DNA from 2 places in the Heyndrickxia vini genome. Region 1 is predicted to be linked to the other one. Evidence: a T-box and tRNA genes for the amino acid it is inferred to sense, from the RefSeq annotation. Region 1 holds a T-box; the other holds one or more tRNA genes.
What was found. The T-box of region 1 lies ahead of ileS (isoleucine--tRNA ligase). A T-box ahead of a tRNA ligase gene usually reads a tRNA of that ligase, here a tRNA-Ile.
Positions count from the first base shown of each region.

Region 2: it encodes a tRNA-Ile, which carries the amino acid that the T-box ahead of ileS (isoleucine--tRNA ligase) is inferred to sense. The anticodon was not compared.

Region 1 covers NZ_CP065425.1:2,624,425-2,630,523, reverse strand. Annotated here, with positions in the region: gene pgeF (peptidoglycan editing factor PgeF) at 1-108, shown strand, start outside; gene I5776_RS13125 (YggS family pyridoxal phosphate-dependent enzyme) at 105-773, shown strand; gene I5776_RS13120 (cell division protein SepF) at 789-1,226, shown strand; gene I5776_RS13115 (YggT family protein) at 1,232-1,492, shown strand; gene I5776_RS13110 (YlmH family RNA-binding protein) at 1,544-2,320, shown strand; gene I5776_RS13105 (DivIVA domain-containing protein) at 2,467-2,973, shown strand; T-box leader at 3,022-3,259, shown strand; gene ileS (isoleucine--tRNA ligase) at 3,398-6,099, shown strand, end outside.
Region 2 covers NZ_CP065425.1:9,910-16,008, reverse strand. Annotated here, with positions in the region: gene I5776_RS00070 (YaaC family protein) at 1-483, shown strand, start outside; rRNA gene rrf (5S ribosomal RNA) at 544-660, opposite strand; rRNA gene I5776_RS00060 (23S ribosomal RNA) at 736-3,667, opposite strand; tRNA gene I5776_RS00055 (tRNA-Ala) at 3,771-3,846, opposite strand; tRNA gene I5776_RS00050 (tRNA-Ile) at 3,859-3,935, opposite strand; rRNA gene I5776_RS00045 (16S ribosomal RNA) at 4,092-5,647, opposite strand; gene I5776_RS00040 (HD-GYP domain-containing protein) at 5,870-6,099, opposite strand, start outside.

The DNA of each region.
Region 1 (6,099 bases):
AACTTTTGTACAAGTTGTGATCGAGATGAGTTTTTTTCCCATCGACGAGATCATGGAAAAACAGGAAGAATGTTAAGTTTTATTGGTATGAAAGGAGCTTCATCATGAAAGTGTCTGAAAACTTTTCAGCAATTAGAGAAAAAATAGATGCAGCCTGTAAAAAGTCTGGGAGAAACTCCGATGAAGTAACTATAGTTGCAGTAACAAAATATGTAACGACTGAACGTGCGGAAGAAGCAGTTGAAACAGGTATTATAAACTTAGGTGAAAACCGTGACGATGGTTTAATTGAAAAATGGGAAACATTGAAAGAACGCGCTATATGGCATTTTATTGGAACTCTTCAAACACGCAAAGTAAAAAATATCATTGATAAAGTTTCCTATATTCATTCGCTTGATCGTCTTTCATTAGCCGAAGAAATTAATAAAAGAGCAGAGAAACATATTTCCTGTTTTATCCAAGTAAATGTTTCTGGAGAAAATTCTAAACATGGTATTAATCCTGTAGATGTGATAGATTTTATTCATAATTTAAAAAACTTAAACAAAATAAAGATCGTAGGTTTAATGACGATGGCGCCTTTAACAGATGATGAAGCAAGTATACGTAAATGTTTTCGTGGGTTAAAAGAATTGCAAAATGAGGTTCAAGCATTGCAACTTGAGTATGCACCATGTAATGAATTATCCATGGGAATGTCAAATGACTATACTATTGCTATTGAAGAAGGGGCGACTATTGTAAGAATCGGTACGTCATTAGTCGGATAAATTGGAGGTGTTCGTATGGGATTAAAAACGAAAATAAAATCATTTTTTTTATTGGACGATGAATATGAATATACTGAAGATGAAAAGATGGAAAATGAAATAGAGCCCGAACAGTATACTAAGTCACAACATCAAAAGCAAAATGTTGTTAGCTTACAAAGTGTTCAAAAATCTTCGAAAGTCATATTAGTTGAGCCTAGAGTATATGCAGAGGCACAAGAAATTGCTGATCATCTAAAGAATAGACGAGCAGTTGTTGTGAATTTACAAAGGATTGATCGTGATCAAGCAAAACGTATAATCGATTTTTTAAGCGGAACCGTATATGCAATTGGTGGAGACATCCAAAGAATTGGAACCGATATATTTTTAAGTACTCCAGATAATGTTGAGGTTTCAGGAAATATTACTGAATTAATTCAGCAAAATGATTTTGATTCGAGGTGGTCTTAGTAAGAATGGAAATTTTGTTTGGAATTTTAATAAAAGCTATTGAGATTTATACATACATAATTATTATTTATATATTTATGTCATGGTTTAATGCTCAACAATCGTCAATTGGCCAGATGTTTGCACGTATATGCGAGCCATATTTAGAACAATTTCGTCGAATTATCCCACCATTTGGAATGATTGATTTTTCACCAATCATAGCAATAATTGTGTTAAATCTTGCTGGAAGGGGTGTTAGGGCACTTTATTTCTGGATTATTTAGTGTCTGCCTACCTTAATCTATTATTGACTATTAATGTTTTTAGGGGATTTTATGGATAATATTTATCAACATTTTAGGCCGGAAGAGAAAGAATTTATTGATCAAGTTATCAATTGGAAACAATATGTCGAAGACAGCTATGCACCGAAGCTAACTGATTTTTTAGATCCGCGACAAATTCATATTGTGCAATCTATAATTGGTATTGGACAACAGGTAAGAATTCAGGAGTTTGGTGGACATGAATACTGTGAAAGAAAAAGGGTCATTATCTATCCTGAATATTATTCTCCTACTCAAGAAGACTTTCAAATTGCTTTATTTGAAATAATATATCCAAGTAAATTTGTTACTATCACACATCGACAAGTGCTAGGAACCCTCATGTCTTTAGGAATAAAAAGGGAAAAATTCGGGGACATACTAATTGATGGTAATCGGATTCAATTTTTGATTGTGAAAAATTTAGAAGACTATATACGATTAGAATTTCGTCAGGTAGGAAAAGCCTCAATTGAATTAAAGGAAATGAGTATAAATAATATTATTTCAATTAGTGAAACATGGCATGAAAAACAAACAACTGTAAGTTCGTTAAGATTGGATGCCGTTTTATCATCAATTTATAACATTTCGAGGCAGAAAGCTCAAACATTTATTCATCATGGACAGGTAAAAGTTAATTGGCGAATTACTGAACAAACATCGTTTATTTGTGGTGAAGGGGATATGTTCTCTGTTAGGGGCTTTGGCAGAAGTAAAATAATTGTCATTGAAGGACAGACCAAAAAAGAAAAATGGCGAATACAAGTTGGAGTATTGAAATAATTTGATAAAATTGCAGGAATATCCCCACAAACTGTCGAAAAAAAGTATAATTAAAGAGAATAACAAAAGTACCTTGGCCAGCCCCATGAATCGGGCAAGAGAAAAGCGTTTAAAAAATGTATTGAAAACATACTGGAGGTGGCAGGATGCCTTTAACGCCATTAGATATACATAATAAGGAATTTAGTAAAGGCTTTCGTGGGTATGATGAAGATGAGGTGAATGAGTTCCTTGATCAAGTCATCAAAGACTACGAGCTGATTATACGTGAAAAGAAAGAATTAGAAGAAAAACTATCCTCGCTAAATGAACGCCTAGGACATTTTACGAATATTGAGGAAACATTACATAAATCCATCGTTGTTGCTCAGGAAGCAGCTGAAGAAGTTCGTGGGAATGCACAAAAAGAAGCAAAGTTAATTATTAGGGAATCTGAAAAAAATGCGGATCGTATCGTGAATGAAGCATTATCAAAAGCCCGTAAAATTGCTTTAGAAATTGAAGAGCTAAAGAAGCAATCAAAAGTATTTAGGACCCGTTTCAAAATGCTAATAGAGGCGCAACTGGATCTACTTAAAAATGATGATTGGGATAATTTAATGGAATTTGATGTCGATGCGACAGAATTAAATATTGAAGAAGAAATTAAATGAACCTTGACGTTTTGAAATTGAATCACTTATAATTTATATCAAATATATATTTAAACGATGACAGGGACAGTACAATTGTTCAACGTCTTATAATAATTAGCGAACCAAGGATAGTGAAAGCTTGGTATAAGAGAAGAATTGGAAAATCACCCTAGAGTTCTTGTATTGAACATCAAATTGATAAGTAATTACAAGCGATTCATTCACGATAAGAATGTTTAAGAGGATATCTTAAATAATGATATCTATTAGGGTGGTACCGCGGGAAAGCCTTCTCGTCCCTTCCAGGGATGAGAAGGCTTTTTCTATTTATTTGTATGACCGCCTATTTAATTGTCAATAAATTGAAAGACAATCTGTGGAAAGTGAGTGTCTAGAGCAAAAATCAACAAGCCATATAGTTAAAATTTTAGGAGGAAAGAACATGGAATATAAAGATACACTATTAATGCCAAAAACAGACTTCCCAATGCGCGGAAATCTCCCAAAAAGAGAACCAGAAATCCAGGCAAAATGGGAAGAAATGAATATTTATCAAAAAGTTCAAGAAAAAACCGAAGGAAGACCGCTTTTTGTTCTGCATGATGGACCTCCATATGCAAACGGTGATCTTCATATGGGTCATGCATTAAATAAAACATTAAAAGACTTTATTGTACGCTACAAATCAATGACTGGCTATCAAGCTCCATATGTTCCAGGCTGGGATACACATGGTCTTCCGATTGAACAGGCGCTTACAAATAAAGGTGTAAAAAGAAAAGAGATGACAATTGCCGAATTCCGTCAGTTATGTGCTGAATATGCTTATCAACAAGTGGATAATCAACGGACTGCATTTAAGCGTTTAGGTGTCCGCGGTGATTGGGAAAATCCATATTTAACATTAAAACCTGAATATGAGGCGCAACAAATTAAAGTTTTCGGAGAAATGGCAAAGAAAGGCTATATTTATAAAGGACTAAAACCAGTTTATTGGTCTCCATCAAGTGAATCAGCTTTAGCAGAAGCTGAAATTGAATACCAAGATAAACGTTCAGCGTCTATATATGTAGCATTTGATGTGAGTGATGGAAAAGGTGTTTTAGATAATGAAACAAAAATTATCATTTGGACAACAACACCTTGGACAATTCCAGCAAACTTAGGAATTACCGTTCATCCAGATTTAAAATATGTCGTTGTCAATGTTGAAAATGAAAAATACTTAGTTGCAGAAGCACTGCTTGAAGAAGTAACTGAAGTTCTTGAATGGAACTCTCCGCAAATCGTTAAAACTATCGTAGGTAAGGAATTAGAATATATTTTAGCGAAGCATCCATTATATGAGCGTGATTCATTAGTGATGTTAGGTGAACATGTTACTACTGATTCAGGTACTGGTTGTGTTCATACTGCACCTGGACATGGGGAAGATGACTTTCTTGTAGGAAAAAAATACGGTTTAGATGTTCTGTGTCCTGTTGATGATAAAGGTGTCATGACTTCAGAGGCACCTGGATTTGAAGGGTTATTTTATGATAAAGCAAATAAACCAATCTCCGAAAAACTAGAAGAAGTTGGTGCGCTATTAAAATTAAGCTTTATTACCCATTCTTATCCACATGACTGGAGAACGAAAAAGCCAGTAATTTTCCGTGCAACGGCACAATGGTTTGCTTCAATCGATAAATTCCGTCCGGAATTATTGAAGGCAATCCAAGAAGTAAAATGGGTACCAACATGGGGAGAAACTCGACTATTTAATATGGTTCGTGACCGTGGCGACTGGTGTATTTCAAGACAACGTGCATGGGGTGTACCAATTCCGGTATTCTATGCAGAAAACGGTGAACCAATTATTACAGATGAAACAATTGAACATGTATCAACCCTTTTCCGTGAACATGGTTCAAATGTTTGGTTTGAAAGAGATGTAAATGAATTATTACCAGCTGGTTTCACCCATCCTGGAAGTCCAAACGGTAAATTCACTAAAGAAAATGACATTATGGATGTATGGTTTGATTCTGGATCATCCCACCAAGCAGTTTTATTTGAACGTGATGACCTGCAGCGCCCTGCAGATTTATATTTAGAAGGTTCTGATCAATATCGTGGCTGGTTTAACTCTTCATTAACAACGGCTGTGGCTGTAACAGGGAAAGCACCATATAAAGGGGTGTTAAGTCACGGATTTGCACTTGATGGTGAAGGACGAAAAATGAGTAAGTCACTAGGTAATGTAATTTTACCAGGAAAAGTAATCAATCAATTAGGAGCAGATATTATCCGTTTATGGGTCGCTTCTGTTGATTATCAGGCGGATGTCCGTGTTTCCGATGCTATTTTGAAACAAGTATCAGAGGTATATCGCAAAATTCGCAACACATTCCGTTTCTTATTAGGAAATTTAGCTGATTTTAACCCTTCTTCAGATAAAATTGCTTATGAAAATTTACGTGAAGTTGATCAATATATGTTAGTGAAGTTGAATGATTTAATTAAACATGCTCATGATGCTTACGAAAACTATGAATTTTCAAGTATTTACCATGCAGTCAATAACTTCTGTACTTTAGATTTAAGTTCATTCTATTTAGACTTTGCTAAAGATGTTTTATATATTGAAGCAAAAGACAATTACGAACGGCGAGCAATGCAAACCGTACTGTATGATTGTTTAACAGCGTTAACTAAACTATTATCACCAATCCTGTCGCATACTGCAGATGAAGTATGGGCATATATTCCTGGTACGGACGAAGAAAGCGTCCAATTAGTGGATATGCCTGTTTTCGTTGACTTGCCAAATGCAACAGAGCTTAAAAGTAAATGGGGAGAATTTCTAAATCTTCGTGATGATGTTTTAAAAGCTTTAGAAGAGGCACGTAATGAAAAGGTTATTGGAAAATCATTAACTGCAAAAATCACTTTATTTGTAAATGAAAAAACAAAACAATTATTAGATTCCATTTCAGAAAACATGAACCAATTATTTATCGTTTCTGGATTTGAAATCGCAGGATCTATTGAAGATGCACCAGATCAAGCTCTAAAGCTTGAACACGCGGCGATATTGGTTGAAAAAGCTGATGGTGAAACATGCGAGCGCTGCTGGGTTGTTACACCGGATGTAGGAAAAGT
Region 2 (6,099 bases), 1.7 Mb from region 1:
GAGTTGGATGAATATTTTTTATTTAACCAGCAGCCTAATATGTTTATTGTACATAAACTTGATCAAACCTTTACGATTCCAATTACTATATTAGACAAGTATCACCTTACTTTAGACAGTTTTATCCGATTTATAAAACAAAGAAACTGTTTAGAAATACAAAAAGTATTTACGGAAGGGAAAAATATCATTTTACAAACAGATTTAGACTCTAGTCCATTACTTCCCTTTCGATTCCATTTATTTAAACAAGAATATTGTTTGCCTTTCAAGCAATCGAATTATATATATTATCCGGAACTAGTCGTACATTATTTATTGCTATATAACTTAAGTATGATTGCTAGGTATGAAACTGAATGGTGGTGTGAACTTTTAAAAACAACACCAACTAATGATTATTCTTTAATAAAAGGCTTTTTATCGATAACTGCCCAAAAAGTGCCCTATCTAGTTTATCAATATTTAAGTAAAAAAAGGTAATGTCCGTCAAATAGATAGAAGCAACAAAAAAACACGGAGCATACACTCCGTGTTTCATTTGCCTGGCAACGTCCTACTCTTGCAGGGGGAGAGCCCCCAACTACCATCGGCGCTGAGAAGCTTAACTTCCGTGTTCGGGATGGGAACGGGTGTGACCTTCTCGCCATAATTACCAGACTATATAAATTTTAGGGTTTGTTCCCTCAAAACTAGATAGATGAGAAATACTTCGTAATAACTTTGAATCTATTGTTGGTTAAGTCTTCGACCGATTAGTATTCGTCAGCTCCATGTGTCGCCACACTTCCACCTCAAACCTATCAACCTGATCATCTTTCAGGGGTCTTATTTAGATAAACTAAGGGAAATCTCATCTTGAGGGGGGCTTCATGCTTAGATGCTTTCAGCACTTATCCCTTCCGCACATAGCTACCCAGCGATGCCTTTGGCAAGACAACTGGTACACCAGCGGTGCGTCCATCCCGGTCCTCTCGTACTAAGGACAGCTCCTCTCAAATTTCCTACGCCCACGACGGATAGGGACCGAACTGTCTCACGACGTTCTGAACCCAGCTCGCGTACCGCTTTAATGGGCGAACAGCCCAACCCTTGGGACCGACTACAGCCCCAGGATGCGATGAGCCGACATCGAGGTGCCAAACCTCCCCGTCGATGTGGACTCTTGGGGGAGATAAGCCTGTTATCCCCGGGGTAGCTTTTATCCGTTGAGCGATGGTACTTTCCATGCGGAACCACCGGATCACTAAGCCCGACTTTCGTCCCTGCTCGACTTGTAGGTCTCGCAGTCAAGCTCCCTTGTGCCTTTACACTCTGCGAATGATTTCCAACCATTCTGAGGGAACCTTTGGGCGCCTCCGTTACCTTTTAGGAGGCGACCGCCCCAGTCAAACTGCCCGCCTGACACTGTCTCCCACCCCGATCAGGGTGCGGGTTAGAATTTCAATACAGCCAGGGTAGTATCCCACCGACGCCTCCACCGAAGCTGGCGCTCCGGCCAAAGGCTCCTACCTATCCTGTACAAGCTGTACCAAAATTCAATATCAGGCTGCAGTAAAGCTCCACGGGGTCTTTCCGTCCTGTCGCGGGTAACCTGCATCTTCACAGGTACTATAATTTCACCGAGTCTCTCGTTGAGACAGTGCCCAGATCGTTGCGCCTTTCGTGCGGGTCAGAACTTACCTGACAAGGAATTTCGCTACCTTAGGACCGTTATAGTTACGGTACCGTTTACTGGGGCTTCAATTCAAAGCTTCGCTTGCGCTAACCTCTCCTCTTAACCTTCCAGCACCGGGCAGGTGTCAGCCCCTATACTTCGCCTTGCGGCTTCGCAGAGACCTGTGTTTTTGCTAAACAGTCGCCTGGTATATTCACTGCGGCTCTCTCGGGCTTGCACCTAACAGAGCACCCCTTCTCCCGAAGTTACGGGGTCATTTTGCCGAGTTCCTTAACGAGAGTTCTCTCGCTCACCTTAGGATTCTCTCCTCGCCTACCTGTGTCGGTTTGCGGTACGGGCACCTTTCACCTCACTAGAGGATTTTCTAGGCAGTGTGGAATCAGGAACTTCGGTACTATATTTCCCTCGCCATCACAGCTCAAGGTACATGGTGACGGGATTTGCCTCGTCACCCCTCTAACTGCTTGGACGCGCTATTCCAGCAGCGCGCTTACCCTATCCTCCTGCGTCCCCCATCGTTCAAACGGTGAAGAGGTGGTACAGGAATATCAACCTGTTGTCCATCGCCTACGCCTTTCGGTACCGGCTTAGGTCCCGACTAACCCTGAGCGGACGAGCCTTCCTCAGGAAACCTTAGGCATTCGGTGGAAGGGATTCTCACCCTTCTTTCGCTACTCATACCGGCATTCTCACTTCTAAGCGCTCCACCAGTCCTTACGGTCTAGCTTCTCAGCCCTTAGAACGCTCTCCTACCACGGACACCAGACGGTGTCCATCCACAGCTTCGGTGATACGTTTAGCCCCGGTACATTTTCGGCGCAGAGTCACTCGACCAGTGAGCTATTACGCACTCTTTAAATGGTGGCTGCTTCTAAGCCAACATCCTGGTTGTCTAAGCAACTCCACATCCTTTTCCACTTAACGTATACTTTGGGACCTTAGCTGGTGGTCTGGGCTGTTTCCCTTTTGACTACGGATCTTATCACTCGCAGTCTGACTCCTAAGGATAAGTCATTGGCATTCGGAGTTTGTCTGAATTCGGTAACCCGATGAGGCCTAGTCCAAACAGTGCTCTACCTCCAAGACTCTTACCTTAAGGCTAGCCCTAAAGCTATTTCGGAGAGAACCAGCTATCTCCAAGTTCGATTGGAATTTCTCCGCTACCCACACCTCATCCCCGCACTTTTCAACGTGCGTGGGTTCGCCCTCCAGTAAGTGTTACCTTACCTTCACCCTGGACATGGGTAGATCACCTGGTTTCGGGTCTACGACCTCAAACTCATTCGCCCTATTAAGACTCGCTTTCGCTGCGGCTCGCCTCTTCAGCTTAACCTCGCTTGAAATCGTAACTCGCCGGTTCATTCTACAAAAGGCACGCTATCACCCTGCATAAATGCATAGGGCTCTAACTACTTGTAGGCACACGGTTTCAGGTTCTCTTTCACTCCCCTCCCGGGGTGCTTTTCACCTTTCCCTCACGGTACTGGTTCACTATCGGTCACTAGGGAGTATTTAGCCTTGGGAGATGGTCCTCCCTGCTTCCGACGGGATTTCACGTGTCCCGCCGTACTCAGGATCCACTCTGGAGGGAACGAAGTTTCAACTACAGGGTTGTTACCTTCTTTGACGGGCCTTTCCAGACCTCTTCATTTACTCCGTTCCTTTGTAACTCCGTATAGAGTGTCCTACAACCCCAAGAGGCAAGCCTCTTGGTTTGGGCTTCTTCCGTTTCGCTCGCCGCTACTCAGGAAATCGCGTTTGCTTTCTCTTCCTCCGGGTACTTAGATGTTTCAGTTCCCCGGGTCTGCCTTCCATACTCTATGTATATTCAAGTAAGGATACTACCCCATTACGGGCAGTGGGTTCCCCCATTCGGAAATCTCCGGATCAAAGCTTGCTTACAGCTCCCCGAAGCATATCGGTGTTAGTCCCGTCCTTCATCGGCTCCTAGTGCCAAGGCATTCACCGTGCGCCCTTACTAACTTAACCTAAAAAGGTTGTTTATAACTTACTTAATGGATTCATCCATAAAGTGGCGATTCTCGGTTATTACTTGGTTATTTCTCATTTTATCTAGTTTTCAAGGAACAATTGGTGGAGCCTAGCGGGATCGAACCGCTGACCTCCTGCGTGCAAAGCAGGCGCTCTCCCAGCTGAGCTAAGGCCCCGAAGATGTTATATGGTGGGCCTAAATGGACTCGAACCATCGACCTCACGCTTATCAGGCGTGCGCTCTAACCAGCTGAGCTATAGGCCCACATTTTCGGAAAGAAAAAACATCGATATGGAAGAAAAAATCCTTGTCGTTGTTTTTATATATTGCATATTTTTTTGAAGAATTCATCCTTCAAAACTGAACAAAACGAGAACGTCATTCGTTGTAACCACGTCAGTGGTCTTCCATATTCCTTAGAAAGGAGGTGATCCAGCCGCACCTTCCGATACGGCTACCTTGTTACGACTTCACCCCAATCATCTGTCCCACCTTCGGCGGCTGGCTCCAAAAGGTTACCTCACCGACTTCGGGTGTTACAAACTCTCGTGGTGTGACGGGCGGTGTGTACAAGGCCCGGGAACGTATTCACCGCGGCATGCTGATCCGCGATTACTAGCGATTCCGGCTTCATGTAGGCGAGTTGCAGCCTACAATCCGAACTGAGAATGGTTTTATGGGATTGGCGTAACCTCGCGGTCTAGCAACCCTTTGTACCATCCATTGTAGCACGTGTGTAGCCCAGGTCATAAGGGGCATGATGATTTGACGTCATCCCCACCTTCCTCCGGTTTGTCACCGGCAGTCACCTTAGAGTGCCCAACTAAATGCTGGCAACTAAGGTCAAGGGTTGCGCTCGTTGCGGGACTTAACCCAACATCTCACGACACGAGCTGACGACAACCATGCACCACCTGTCACTCTTGTCCCCGAAGGGAAATCCCTATCTCTAGGGAGGGCAAGAGGATGTCAAGACCTGGTAAGGTTCTTCGCGTTGCTTCGAATTAAACCACATGCTCCACCGCTTGTGCGGCTTTCCCGTCAATTCCTTTGAGTTTCAGCCTTGCGGTACTGTACTCCCCAGGCGGAGTGCTTAATGCGTTAGCTGCAGCACTAAAGGGCGGAAACCCTCTAACACTTAGCACTCATCGTTTACGGCGTGGACTACCAGGGTATCTAATCCTGTTCGCTCCCCACGCTTTCGCGCCTCAGCGTCAGTTACAGACCAAAGAGCCGCCTTCGCCACTGGTGTTCCTCCACATCTCTACGCATTTCACCGCTACACGTGGAATTCCGCTCTTCTCTTCTGCACTCAAGTCTCCCAGTTTCAATGACCCTCCACGGTTGAGCCGTGGGCTTTCACATCAGACTTAAGAAACCGCCTGCGCGCGCTTTACGCCCAATAATTCCGGACAACGCTTGCCACCTACGTATTACCGCGGCTGCTGGCACGTAGTTAGCCGTGGCTTTCTGGTTAGGTACCGTCAAGGTACCGCCCTATTCGAACGATACTTGTTCTTCCCTAACAACAGAGTTTTACGATCCGAAAACCTTCATCACTCACGCGGCGTTGCTCCGTCAGACTTTCGTCCATTGCGGAAGATTCCCTACTGCTGCCTCCCGTAGGAGTCTGGGCCGTGTCTCAGTCCCAGTGTGGCCGATCACCCTCTCAAGTCGGCTACGCATCGTCGCCTTGGTGAGCCGTTACCTCACCAACTAGCTAATGCGCCGCGGGTCCATCTGTAAGTGGTAGCTAAAAGCCACCTTTCAATTCTCCTTCATGCGAAGAAAAAAGTTATCCGGTATTAGCCCCGGTTTCCCGGAGTTATCCCAGTCTTACAGGCAGGTTACCCACGTGTTACTCACCCGTCCGCCGCTAACTCTCAGGGAGCAAGCTCCCATCAAGTTCGCTCGACTTGCATGTATTAGGCACGCCGCCAGCGTTCGTCCTGAGCCAGGATCAAACTCTCCAAAAAGATGTTTGAAATAGCTCTAGTTTAAAAATAAATTAATTGACGTTTCGTTTTGTTCAGTTTTCAAAGATCAATTGTCCTTTGCGACTTTTATATAATAACATATTTTTAAAAGTAATGTCAATTACTATTTTTAAATAATTTTATTATAAGTTTGTTACTAAAAAGATCAACGAAAGATATTATATCAAATGAATAAGGTAAATACAATAGTAATTCAAAAAACTAGTATACTTCTTCTATATATAAATTTCTTTCTTTTTCTAAGTCTATGATTTCTCCGTCATTCAGTCTGATAAGTGGCCTTATTGGTGCAGTTTGTTTAGTAAAGATTACCTCTCCGATAGAGTCGTTTGATATCTTTACCTTCGTGCCGATTGAAAGATTAGCAATCATCGGTAAAAGAGTATTTATTACTTCCAAATCATATTTACCGAATTCATCTATTTTCATTA